4 regions of the Enterobacter sp. 186315 genome follow, and region 3 is predicted to be linked to each of the others. Evidence: predicted binding sites of a transcription regulator. Region 3 holds the regulator's gene; each other region holds the start of a gene.
What was found. Region 3 encodes CRP, which controls carbon source genes, mostly activating them, when cyclic AMP is high. Its sites were predicted from a motif close to ATGTGANNNNNNTCACAT; they were not measured.

Region 1 (3,106 bases), on a different contig from region 3:
AGGGCCGACGAAGTTTCGAACTCGCCGTGCGCTTCCAGCTCAATTTCACAGGTTTTACCCAGCTTAAAGCGCGCGTACAGGGTGAAGTCGTGCGGCCAGAGCTTGCGGGTTTCCTCGTTGTTGTGCAGCTCAAAGGTCAGCACCACGCCGTTATCATCTTCGTTGTGCGCTTTCAGCGTCCACTGTTGATTACGGGCAAAGCCGTGCGCGGGCAGGCCTTGTTCCGCCGCCGGGCCAAACCACGGCCAGCAGATCGGTACGCCGCCGCGAATAGCCGCGCCTTTTTTGAAAGAGGTGATGTCGCTGAGCCACAGGCCTTCCACTTCGCCTTCTGGCTTCCAGGAGAGGAGGTGAGCGCCGTTCAGCGCGACGGATGCTTTAACGCGCGGGTGATCCACCACGATAACGTCAGCATCTTCAATTTTGCGGTGGGAGAGCACAGGGGTAAGTTGTTCGACTACCGGAAGTGCAAAAATTTTATTAATCATTACGCAATCCTCTGTCTTTAAAGCAATAAAAAAGGCGACCGAAGTCGCCTTTTAGGATCAGGATCTCATCTCAACTTATTTGGAGATGTGAGCGATCAGGTCCAGTACTTTGTTAGAGTAGCCGGTTTCGTTGTCGTACCAGGATACCAGTTTAACGAAGTTGTCGTTCAGTGCGATACCTGCTTTAGCATCGAACACAGAAGTGCACACTTCGCCGTTGAAATCGGTAGAAACAACGTCGTCTTCGGTGTAACCCAGAACGCCTTTCATGTCGCCTTCGGAAGCAGCTTTGATTGCTTTCTTAATTTCTTCGTAAGAAGCAGCTTTTTCCAGACGAACGGTCAGGTCAACAACGGAAACGTTAGGAGTTGGAACGCGGAACGCCATACCAGTCAGTTTGCCATTCAGTTCTGGCAGTACTTTACCTACTGCTTTAGCAGCACCGGTAGAGGATGGGATGATGTTCTGAGCCGCGCCACGGCCGCCGCGCCAGTCTTTGTGAGACGGGCCATCAACGGTTTTCTGAGTAGCGGTAGTTGCGTGAACGGTGGTCATCAGGCCTTCAACGATACCGAAGTTGTCGTTGATAACTTTAGCCAGTGGTGCCAGGCAGTTGGTGGTGCAGGATGCGTTAGAAACGATGTCCTGGCCAGCGTAAGTTTCGAAGTTTGCACCACGAACGAACATTGGGGTGTTGTCTTTGGATGGACCAGTCAGAACAACTTTTTTCGCACCAGCGGTAATGTGTTTACGCGCGGTTTCGTCGGTCAGGAAGATACCGGTAGCTTCAGCTACAACGTCAACACCGATTTCGTTCCACTTCAGGTTAGCTGGATCTTTTTCAGCAGTAACGCGGATGGTTTTGCCGTTAACAACCAGGTGGCCGTCTTTCACTTCAACGGTGCCGTTGAAACGACCGTGAGTTGAGTCGTACTTCAGCATGTACGCCATGTATTCAGCGTCCAACAGATCGTTGATACCAACGATTTCGATGTCAGAACGTTCCTGAGCAGCACGGAAAACAATACGGCCGATACGGCCAAAACCGTTGATACCTACTTTGATAGTCATATATTCCACCAGCTATTTGTTAGTGAATAAAAGGTTGCCTGTAAAATTACAAAAACCTTACGCAGCGTCAAGCGGAATCGTGTCAATCATTGCGACAAATCAATCCTGTGACTAACGTTTGTGCGACTGACTCGCCTCACTTTCCCTTTGAGCTAGCAACCACATGGGGGCTGCGCCCGGAATTTTAAAGGGCTGTCAGGATAAAAATGTGAATGCGATCACAATTGCCTGTGCGCCTTTTCGCGACTAATAAGTTTAGAACAAAAGTCCACGCGCTGGTGTTAATGTTTTGTTAGAATCCGGGGCAAAAGATGTCTGTTTCTACAGAGAGATGTAAGCATATGTCGAATCAAAATAACCCTGAAGATCTGAAAAAAAACCTGACCGAAATGCAGTTCTACGTCACGCAAAATCACGGCACAGAACCGCCGTTTACCGGGCGTTTGCTGCACAACAAGCGTGACGGCGTCTACCACTGCCTGGTGTGCGATGCTCCGCTGTTTAACTCGCAAACCAAATATGACTCCGGCTGCGGCTGGCCGAGCTTTTTTGAGCCGGTCAGCGATGACGCGATCCGCTACCTGGAAGACACCTCGCACGGCATGAAGCGCGTTGAGATCCGCTGTGGGAAATGCGACGCGCATCTGGGCCACGTCTTCCCGGACGGCCCTCAGCCGACGGGCGAGCGTTTTTGCGTGAATTCAGCCTCGCTGAGCTTCACCGATGATGAAAACGGCGACCGGACAAAAGGTTGAAAAAACGATTCAGCAAATTATTCCTTTGAAAGGGGCGCATCATGAATATTGATGACATGGTTAACAGCATGACGCCGGAGGTTTACCAGCGTCTGGCGACAGCGGTCGAGCTTGGAAAATGGCCGGATGGCGTCGCGCTGACGCCGGAGCAGAAAGAGAACAGTTTGCAGCTGGTGATGCTGTGGCAGGCGCGCCATAACACAGACGCTCAGCACATGACCATCGACACCAAAGGTCAGATGGTGATGAAGAGCAAGCGTGAGCTGAAAGAAGATTTTGGCATCACGCCAAAACCGATTGCGACGATGAAATTGCAATAACGGTGCAGGTTGATGCCCTCTCCCGGCGGGAGAGGGCTTGATTGTCATGCTACTTGTGCGGGATCCCCAGCGACTCCGCCAGCTGTTTTGCCAGCTGATTGTTGTCGTCCGCGCCATACTCCCAGAACATCGCCCCGGCCAGGCCTTTCTCTTTGATATAGTCCGCTTTGATCGCTACAGAACGCGGGTTCTCATAGGAGATGGCAAACAGCGCGTTGCCGTCTGCGGATTTCACCGACAGCCACGGCACCTTCGCCTGGTCATCCCAGTGCTCGGTAAAACGCTTCTGCGGATCGTTCAGCAGCTTTTTGACGATATCGTTGTACTTCACGTAGGTGTCTTTCGTCAGGTCATAGCCCAGGGATTTAAACAGGCCGATTTCCGCCGGCCCGAAGTAGGGCTGCGTCACCGGGTTTTTCTGCGCGTCCGGTTTTGACCAGTCGATACCCGGCTCGACGGCGCGCTTCGGTAC
Region 2 (3,106 bases), on a different contig from region 3:
TTCAGCGCCATCAGCTGGGGAATAAAGGTGGTGATATCGTTTGGCGCATGTTCGCCGTCCAGCACCAGCCAGTCGAAACCGGCCAGGCCCAGCACTTCGGTGCTGATCGGGCTTGCCAGCGCTGACCAGCAGCCAATCTGAATCTGGTGCGCCGCGAGGGCCGCCTTAAATTTGTTCGGGAAGATATCGTTACTCATCGCTTATACCTTTGCTTATTTCTGCAATTCCATACGTTTGATGTCGCCTACCACGAACAGGTAGCAGACCATCGCCATCAACGCTGAACAGCCAACGAATACCAGTGCCGCGTTGAACGAATGCAGTTCACTGACCAGATAACCAATTACCAGCGGAGTCACGATGGACGCCACGTTACCAAAGACGTTAAACACGCCACCGCACAGGCCGACAATCTCTTTTGGCGCGGTATCGGAAATCACCGGCCAGCCCAGCGCACCGAACCCTTTGCCGAAGAAGGCGAGCGCCATCAGGGCCACCACCAGCGCGGTATTGTTGGTGTAGTTACACAGGATGATGGTCGACGCCAGCAGCATACCGACCACAATCGGCAGCTTACGCGCCAGGGTAATCGACCGGCCCTGCTTAATCAGATAGTCCGAGAACACCCCGCCCAGCACGCCACCCGCAAAGCCGCACAGCGCCGGAATAGAGGCCACCAGGCCCACCTTCAGGATCGACATCCCCTTTTCCTGCACCAGATAAATCGGGAACCAGGTAAGGAAGAACCAGGTGATGGTGTTGATAAAGTATTGACCGAAAAATACGCCCAGCATCATGCGGTTGGTCAATAGCTGTTTGATGTAATGGAGCTTAGGACCTTTCGCCGCGTCGGAGCCTGGCTTCTTGTGGTCCATATCCACCACCGCGCCGCCCTCGGAGATAAACTTCAGCTCCTGCTCTGACATACGCGGATGGTCGGTCGGGTTATGAATGAACTTCACCCACATGGCGGTCAGGACAAAACCAATCACGCCCATCACGGTAAAGACGTGTTCCCAGCCCCAGGCGAAGGTCAGCCAGCCGAGCAGCGGCGAGAAAATCGCGAGCGAGAAATACTGCGCAGAGTTGAAAATCGCGGAGGCCGTACCGCGCTCTTTGGTCGGGAACCAGGCCGCCACAATGCGGGCGTTCGCCGGGAACGACGGCGCTTCCGAGAAGCCGAGCATAAAGCGCATAAAGAACATCGAGATACCCGCCCACGCTATCGGGAAGAGATCCACAAAGCCCTGTAAGAAGGTGAACAGCGACCAGAAGAACAGGCTGTATGAATAGACCTTTTTCGAGCCGAACTTGTCCAGCAGCCAGCCGCCCGGGATCTGCATCAGCAGGTAGGCCCAGCCGAAGGCGGAGAAAATGTAGCCCATCGACACGGCGCTGAGCTGAAGCTCTTTCGCCACCTCGGTCCCGGCAATCGACAGCGTGGCGCGGTCAGCGTAGTTCACCGCCGTCACAATAAATATAATCAGTAGAATTAAATATCGGGTGGGCATTCCCTTTTTAGCTTCTACGGTAGTATCCAGTATCATGTTTATTTCCTCGGGCACATCGATAGATTTATTTTTATTGTTTTTATAAGGACTATTTCCTGATTATTTATCGATAGCAGGTAATATCAGGTAATTAACCAGACGCAATGAAAACGTGATTCAGTATAATCGCCACTCAGGGGCTGCACATTGGATTAACGCTCAATTATCAGGTCGCAATTCAATATTATTTTGAGCATATGCACAAAGCCCTGGGCGCTGATGCACAGAATCAGGTAATAACGGCCAGAGGGCGTCTTCTCCGGTATCGCAGAGTGATCGCGATCACATTTTTATATCCAAAGTCCTGACATTCTTTATTTAAGAAAGCCGCGTCTTTATTTCGTTAATAAGAAAATAAACACCAGACTGGCTGCATTTAATATCTGACACTTTGCTGGAGATTTCTGAACAATGGCCGACATTGAAATTCGACAAGCGTCGCCGACGGCGTTCTATATAAAAGTCCACGACACAGATAATGTGGCGATTATTGTTAACGACAACGGTTTAAAAGCGGGAACCCGATTCCCGGACGGGCTTGAGCTGATTGAGCATATTCCTCAGGGCCATAAAGTGGCACTGGTGGATATCCCCGCGCACGGCGAAATCGTCCGCTACGGCGAAGTGATTGGCTACGCGGTTCGCGCTATTCCGCAGGGTAGCTGGATTGAGGAGTCGCTGGTGGAGCTGCCAAAAGCGCCGCCGCTGAACACCCTGCCGCTGGCCACCCGCGTGCCGGAGCCTCTGCCACCGCTGGAGGGTTACACCTTCGAAGGCTACCGCAACGCGGACGGTAGCGTCGGCACCAAAAACCTGCTCGGCATTACTACCAGCGTACACTGCGTGGCGGGCGTGGTGGATTACGTGGTGAAGATCATCGAGCGCGATCTGCTGCCAAAATACCCGAACGTCGACGGCGTGGTGGGTCTGAACCACCTTTACGGCTGCGGCGTGGCGATCAACGCCCCGGCAGCGGTAGTGCCTATCCGCACCATCCACAACATCGCCCTGAACCCGAACTTCGGTGGTGAAGTGATGGTGATTGGCCTCGGCTGCGAGAAGCTCCAGCCCGAGCGCCTGCTGCAAGGCACCGAAGACGTACAGGCGATTGCGGTTGACGATGCCAGCATCGTGCGTTTGCAGGACGAGCACCACGTCGGCTTTAAATCAATGGTCGAGGATATTCTTCAGGTGGCCGAGCGCCATCTGCAAAAGCTCAACCAGCGCCAGCGCGAGACCTGCCCGGCCTCCGAGCTGGTGGTGGGGACACAGTGCGGCGGCAGCGATGCATTTTCCGGCGTGACGGCGAACCCGGCGGTGGGCTATGCCTCCGACCTGTTCGTGCGCTGCGGCGCGACGGTGATGTTCTCGGAAGTGACCGAAGTGCGTGACGCCATCCACCTGCTGACCCCGCGCGCCGTCAACGAAGAGGTGGGCAAACGCCTGCTGGAAGAGATGGCCTGGTACGATAACTATCTGGATATGGGTAAAACCGACCGCAGCGCTAACCCTTCTCCGGGCAACAAAAAGGGCGGTCTGGCAAACGTGGTGGAAAA
Region 3 (3,106 bases):
GGCTGACGGAGATATGCTCCTGGAGATCGAGCCCCACCTGGAAAATGCGCAGCAGGCGCTTGTAGTCCTGGTTTTTATTGGCGGCGAGCATATGCAGCTGCTGATAACACTGGCTGATGAGATCCACCACCTTCTGCTGGCGGGTGAGCAGCGGCGGCAGCGACTTTTCCGGATCGGCGTGCTGGGTGAGCAGGGTATATTTCGCCTCGCAATAGTCCGCAAGCTGAACGTACAGCAGGCTCAGGGATTCGCGCAGCGGCTGTTCGCGCCACAGCCAGAACCAGAACCAGTTAAACAGCCCGTACCACAGCGTGCCGAGCGCGTAGATCAGCAGCGGCTCCCATATCGGCATGTTCCCGGCGAGGCTCAGGGTGAAGATGGCGGCAATCAGCGAGGCGGGCAGCAGCCGGGCGTGCAGCGAGCTAATTTCTGCCGTCACGCCGAGCGTCATCGCCAGCACGGTTAAGATCAGCGGGAGCGGGATATCGCGGGCCAGCAGCAGCTGCACGGCGAGGCTACAGCCTGCAAACAGGCAGCCGCCAATAATCAGGCGTTTGAAAAAGCGTTTGTGCGGCGTGTCCAGACCGGCAATGTTGCAGCAGGCGGGAACGAGGGAGAACAGCAGACCTTGTTGCAGATGGCCGAGCATCAGCCCCACGGCCACGGGAAGACATAACACCAGCGTTTGTCGCAGTGCATAGTTAACTTCCGGGTGATAGATCAGCCTGCGCCACATGGGGAATAGAGACAAAAACGGCGTGGCACCTCGCGATGCCACGCCGTTTGACCGGAATTAACGGGTCCCGTAAACCACGATAGTTTTACCGTGGGCGGAAATCAGGTTCTGGTCTTCGAGCATTTTCAGGATACGGCCAACCGTTTCACGAGAACAGCCGACGATCTGACCAATTTCCTGACGCGTGATTTTAATTTGCATACCGTCAGGGTGGGTCATGGCGTCTGGCTGTTTCGCCAGGTTCAGCAGCGTCTGTGCGATACGGCCTGTCACGTCCAGGAAGGCGAGGTTACCCACTTTCTCGGAGGTCACTTGCAGACGGCGCGCCATCTGGGAAGAGAGACGCATCAGGATGTCAGGGTTAACCTGAATCAGCTGACGGAATTTCTTGTAGGAGATTTCAGCCACTTCACACGCGGTTTTCGCACGAACCCAGGCGCTACGTTCCTGGCCTTCTTCAAACAGGCCCAGTTCACCGATGAAATCGCCCTGGTTCAGATAAGAAAGGATCATTTCTTTGCCTTCCTCATCTTTGATCAGCACTGCCACCGAGCCTTTAACGATGTAATACAACGTTTCCGCTTTTTCACCCTGGTGAATCAGCGTGCTCTTTGATGGATACTTATGAATATGGCAATGAGACAAGAACCATTCAAGTGTCGGGTCTGTTTGCGGTTTGCCAAGCACCATGCGCTGTTATCCTCTGTTATAAGCTGTCACCAGAGTCATAAGATGCATCCAGACTCTGGGGTTGCAATCGAATTCTTACCCATACCCTGGGAAGTCGGCTGTCGTAACATTATCGCAGCCAGTAAAGTTTGATGTCCTCTGCATACATGTGTAACGTCAATGTATTACTGTAGCATCCCGAGTGTTTTAGCATAGCTTTTGCCGCGTGTCTCCTGGTGTCTCGCTTCAGCATGATGCATGTCGCCTTCCGTTGCGAGAAATGTAACGCACGCGTAATCTGTCACCAAAAATGCAACGTTGGAGTTAATGAATATGCAAGCGCGTGTGAAATGGGTTGAAGGTTTAACGTTCCTGGGCGAATCCGCTTCCGGACACCAGATTTTGATGGACGGCAACTCCGGCGATAAAGCCCCAAGCCCAATGGAGATGGTGCTGATGGCGGCGGGCGGTTGCAGCGCGATTGACGTGGTGTCGATTTTGCAAAAAGGGCGTCATGACGTCACCGATTGCGAGGTAAAGCTTACTTCAGAACGTCGCGAAGAGGCTCCACGCTATTTCACCCACATTAATCTGCATTTTATCGTGACCGGAAAAGCGCTCAAGGACGCGGCGGTATCGCGCGCGGTTGACCTTTCTGCGGAGAAATACTGCTCTGTGGCGTTAATGCTGGAGAAAGCGGTAAAAATTACGCATTCGTTTGAGGTGATCGAAGCGTAACAAATTGGGCATCGTGCGCGTTGATGCCCTCACCCTGGCCCTCTCCCACAGGGAGAGGGAAAATGATCACTCGATCTGCTTCCCTTCCATCAACCGCTGCACCAGCGGGGTCATGATCAGCTCCATCGCCAGCCCCATTTTCCCGCCCGGAACCACTAAAGTATTCATATGAGAAATGAAAGAGCCTTGCAGCATCGCCAGCAGCCAGGGGTAATCGATGTTATCCAGATTGCGGAAATGGATGACCACAAAGCTCTCGTCCAGCGACGGGATGCCTTTGGCGGCAAACGGGTTTGAGGTGTCCACCGTCGGGACGCGCTGGAAGTTGATGTGGGTGCGGGAGAACTGCGGGGTCAGGAAGTTGATGTAATCTTCCATGGAACGCACCACCGAATCCATCACCGCCTCGCGGGAGTGCCCGCGCTCGCTCATATCGCGCGTCAGCTTCTGGATCCACTCCAGGTTCACAATCGGCACCACGCCCACCAGCAGATCCACATGGCGCGCCACGTCGTGTTGCGCGGTCACCACGCCGCCGTGCAGCCCTTCATAAAACAGCACGTCGGTCGGCTCAGGGAGCGGCTGCCACGGGGTAAAGGTCCCCGGCACCTGGTTCCAGGGCACCGCTTCATCGTAGGTGTGCAGATACTTGCGCGACTGGCCAGTGCCGCTTAAGCCGTACTCGCGAAACGTCTGCTCCAGCAGGCTAAAGTCGTTGGCGTCAGGGCCGAAATAGCTGATGTGCTTGCCGAGATCGCGCGCCTTGCGAATCGCCATATCCATTTCAGGACGGGTGTAGCGGTGAAAGCTGTCGCCTTCGACCTCTGCGGCCCGTAAATTCAGCTGGGCGAAAATCTTGCGAAAGGCGAGGCTGGTGGTGGTAGTGCCCGCACCGCTGGAGCCTGTAACGGCAATAACCGGATGTCTGGCAGACATAGCAACTCCCTGACTGAAAAGGTTTAA
Region 4 (3,106 bases), on a different contig from region 3:
GCAGCTCGTAGTGCTCCAGGCAGATCATCGGCTCGATGCCCTGACGGTGCATTTCGTCGAACAGGGCGTCGTAATAAGCGGCGTACTCTTCGTCCACCGTGACGTTTTCGTAGTCGGTTAAAAAGCGCGACCAGTTGATCGAGGTGCGGTAGTGGGTCAGCCCCGCCTGCTTCATCAGCGCCACGTCTTCCCGAAAGCGGTTGATGAAATCGGTCGCCACCGCCGGGCCGTAGCCCTCGTGCCATACGTGGCGGTCGTTTTTGTACCAGAGATCGAGCCACGAATCCTGCCCCGGCTTTTTGCCGCTCCAGCCTTCGGTCTGCCAGGCGGAGGCCGCCGCCCCCAGAATAAAATCGGGCGGAATGGTTATCTGCTTTGTGCTCATGAGTTCCTCACGCGTTGTTGGTGGCCTGTTGCAGCGCGGCCTGCTCTGCGCGGCGAGAAGCGATCTTCACAAACGGCAGATAGATAATGACCGAGGTGACGATACAGATTAGCTGCGTCACCACGGCGCCCATCGAACCGGCGGTGGAGAGCCAGGCGTTGATCAGCGGCGGCGTGGTCCAGGGCACCATCACGACCGCTTTGCCGGCGAACCCGGCGGCGGTAGCGAAGTAGCCGATGGAGCCGGTCACCAGCGGGGTGATAATGAACGGGATCGCCAGGATCGGGTTGAGCATGATCGGCATCCCAAATATCACCGGCTCGTTGATGTTAAACAGGCCCGGGCCGATGGAGAGCTTGGCGATTTCCTTCATCTCTTTGCGTTTGGTGGCGATCATCACCGCAATCAGCAGGCCGATGGTCAGCCCGGAACCGCCGATGCTCATGTACACGTCCCAGAACGGCATGGTGATGATGTTCGGCACCTCTTTGCCCTGCTCAAAGGCGCTCATGTTGACGGTAATCGCCCCCAGCAGCAGCGGCTCGCGGATAGGCTTGATCATCTGGTTGCCGTGAATACCGATCACCCAGAACAGCTGCGCCACGAACATCAGCAGCAGGATCCCCGGCAGGCTTTGCACCACGCGCTCCAGCGGCTGCTGCACCACCTGGTATACCGCATCGTAGAGGTACATCCCGGTTATCTGGTGGAAGACAAACCCGAAGGTGGCAATCACGGTGGTAGTGATGATCGCCGGGATCAGCGCCGAGAAGGACGCGGCCACGTTAGGCGGCACCGTGTCCGGCATTTTGATTTTCAGCCCCTTGCGGTTTTCCAGCCAGCAGTAAATCTCGACGGACAGAATGGCGATAAACATGCCGAGGAACAGGCTGCGGGTGTCGGAGAACTGGCGCAGCAGCACGTCTTTTACCACGTGCATTTCGCCGTCTACCAGCATCTCAACCGTGGTGGGGGTGACGCAGATAAAGCAGATCACCGCCAGCAGGCCGGGGAACAGCGACTTAATGCCGTTGATGCGCCCAAGCTCGATACCAATCAGGAACACCGCGCCGATGTTGAGAAAGTTAAGCGTGGCGTAGTTAATCGCGCTGGTTATTGGCTTTAGCGCGGCGAGGAAGGCCAGCGACTGAAAGCTCGCCAGCCCGTTTTTTGGATCCAGCACCATGTTGGAGATCAGCACCGAGAAGGCGCCCACGATGATGACCGGCATCAGAATAATAAAGGAGGACTTGATCGCCATGATGTAGCGATAGCTGTTGAATTTGGTGGCGAAACTGCCCAGAGCGTCGATCAGTTTTTCCTGCAATGCCATAGGGTAATACCTCAGTGAAGGGCTTTTATTGGAGTCGATCTACAGCCGCCTGTTATTGGCATACCAAAAATAGCTTTCAGATACAGATCGTTCTGTGATTAAGCTCCCAGTGTGGCAAGAGGTATTCCAAATCATGATTTATCACCACTTTGGTATGCCACTTGCTGCGTTTTATGCTGGTGCGCCGCACCGTTACCTGAAAGCGTGATCCTGATGGGGTTTTGCCCTCCCCGCTGCGCATAAGTGCCTGGATGTCTGTGATAAACTTCGAATGATTACGTTAAGCAGGAATTTCTAATGGCAACAATGCTGGATGTCTCATTACGCGCAGGGGTGTCGAAAGCCACCGTATCACGCGTGTTGAACGGCACAGGTCAGGTAAAAGAGAGCACGCGCAAGCAGGTGTTTAAGGCGATGGAAGAGCTGGGCTACCGGCCAAACTTTCTCGCGCGCTCGCTGGCGAACCAGACCAGCAACAGCATTGGTCTGGTGGTGTCGACGTTTGACGGTTTCTACTTTGGCCGCCTGTTGCAGCAGGCTTCCCGCCAGACGGAAACCCACGGCAAACAGCTGATCGTCACCGACGGACACGACGCCCCCGAGCAGGAAGAGATGGCGGTGCAGATGCTGGCCGACCGTAAATGCGACGCCATCGTGCTGTATACCCGCTACATGAGCGAAAAAACGATCATGAAGCTGATCCACTCCGTGCAAACCCCGCTGGTGATCATCAACCGCGAGGTGAGCCAGGCCGCGGATCGCTGCGTCTTTTTTGAACAGCAGGACGCCGCCTTCAAGGCCGTGGACTATCTGATTAGCCAGGGGCATCGGGAGATTGCCTGCATCACCGTGCCCATCCACACGCCGACCGGCAAGGCGCGCCTGATGGGCTACCGCAAGGCGCTGGAGAAGCACGGGATCGTCTGGGACGATCGCCGGGTGAAGTATGGCGACGCGGGCATGACGCGGGGTTATGAGCTGTGCCAGGAGTTTATCGCTGAAAAGGTGCCCTTCACCGCGCTGTTTGCCTGTAACGACGACATGGCGCTCGGGGCGTCGAAGGCGTTACATCAGGCCGGGCTGCGTATTCCGCAGGATATTTCGCTGTTTGGCTTTGACGATGCGCCCAGCGCGAAATGGCTGGAGCCGGGGCTCTCTTCCGTCTATTTGCCGATCGACAGCATGATCGTGACGGCTATCGATCAGGCGATCCGGCTGGCAAAAAACCAGCCGGTCGAAACGATCCCGCCCTTCACCGGCACGCTGGTATTGCGCGACTCGGTGACCACGGGGCCGTATTTCAACTCAAACTAGCTCCAGCGCGAGCAGCTCCTCGATGGTCTGGCGGCGGCGAATAAGCCGCGCCGCGCCGCGATCGAACAGCACTT

Region 1: the regulator CRP is predicted to act here: its motif matches at 1,766-1,783, upstream of msrB (peptide-methionine (R)-S-oxide reductase MsrB).
Region 2: the regulator CRP is predicted to act here: its motif matches at 1,821-1,838, upstream of garD (galactarate dehydratase).
Region 4: the regulator CRP is predicted to act here: its motif matches at 1,974-1,991, upstream of ACSVHP_RS08010 (PTS sugar transporter subunit IIC).

What each region holds. Positions count from the first base shown of each region.
Region 1 is NZ_JBPTTK010000001.1:37,496-40,601, forward strand. Features, by position in the region: gene ACSVHP_RS00195 (D-hexose-6-phosphate mutarotase) at 1-488, opposite strand, end outside; gene gapA (glyceraldehyde-3-phosphate dehydrogenase) at 564-1,559, opposite strand; gene msrB (peptide-methionine (R)-S-oxide reductase MsrB) at 1,901-2,314, shown strand; gene ACSVHP_RS00210 (YeaC family protein) at 2,356-2,634, shown strand; gene ACSVHP_RS00215 (glycoside hydrolase family 18 protein) at 2,684-3,106, opposite strand, start outside.
Region 2 is NZ_JBPTTK010000009.1:70,833-73,938, forward strand. Features, by position in the region: gene garL (2-dehydro-3-deoxyglucarate aldolase) at 1-197, opposite strand, end outside; gene garP (galactarate/glucarate/glycerate transporter GarP) at 213-1,547, opposite strand; gene garD (galactarate dehydratase) at 1,962-3,106, shown strand, end outside.
Region 3 is NZ_JBPTTK010000024.1:21,714-24,819, reverse strand. Features, by position in the region: gene ACSVHP_RS19940 (YccS/YhfK family putative transporter) at 1-736, opposite strand, end outside; gene crp (cAMP-activated global transcriptional regulator CRP) at 794-1,426, opposite strand; gene ACSVHP_RS19930 (OsmC family protein) at 1,739-2,143, shown strand; gene ACSVHP_RS19925 (phosphoribulokinase) at 2,210-3,079, opposite strand.
Region 4 is NZ_JBPTTK010000005.1:136,815-139,920, reverse strand. Features, by position in the region: gene ACSVHP_RS08015 (glycoside hydrolase family 1 protein) at 1-385, opposite strand, end outside; gene ACSVHP_RS08010 (PTS sugar transporter subunit IIC) at 393-1,718, opposite strand; gene ACSVHP_RS08005 (LacI family DNA-binding transcriptional regulator) at 2,016-3,032, shown strand; gene lysA (diaminopimelate decarboxylase) at 3,024-3,106, opposite strand, start outside.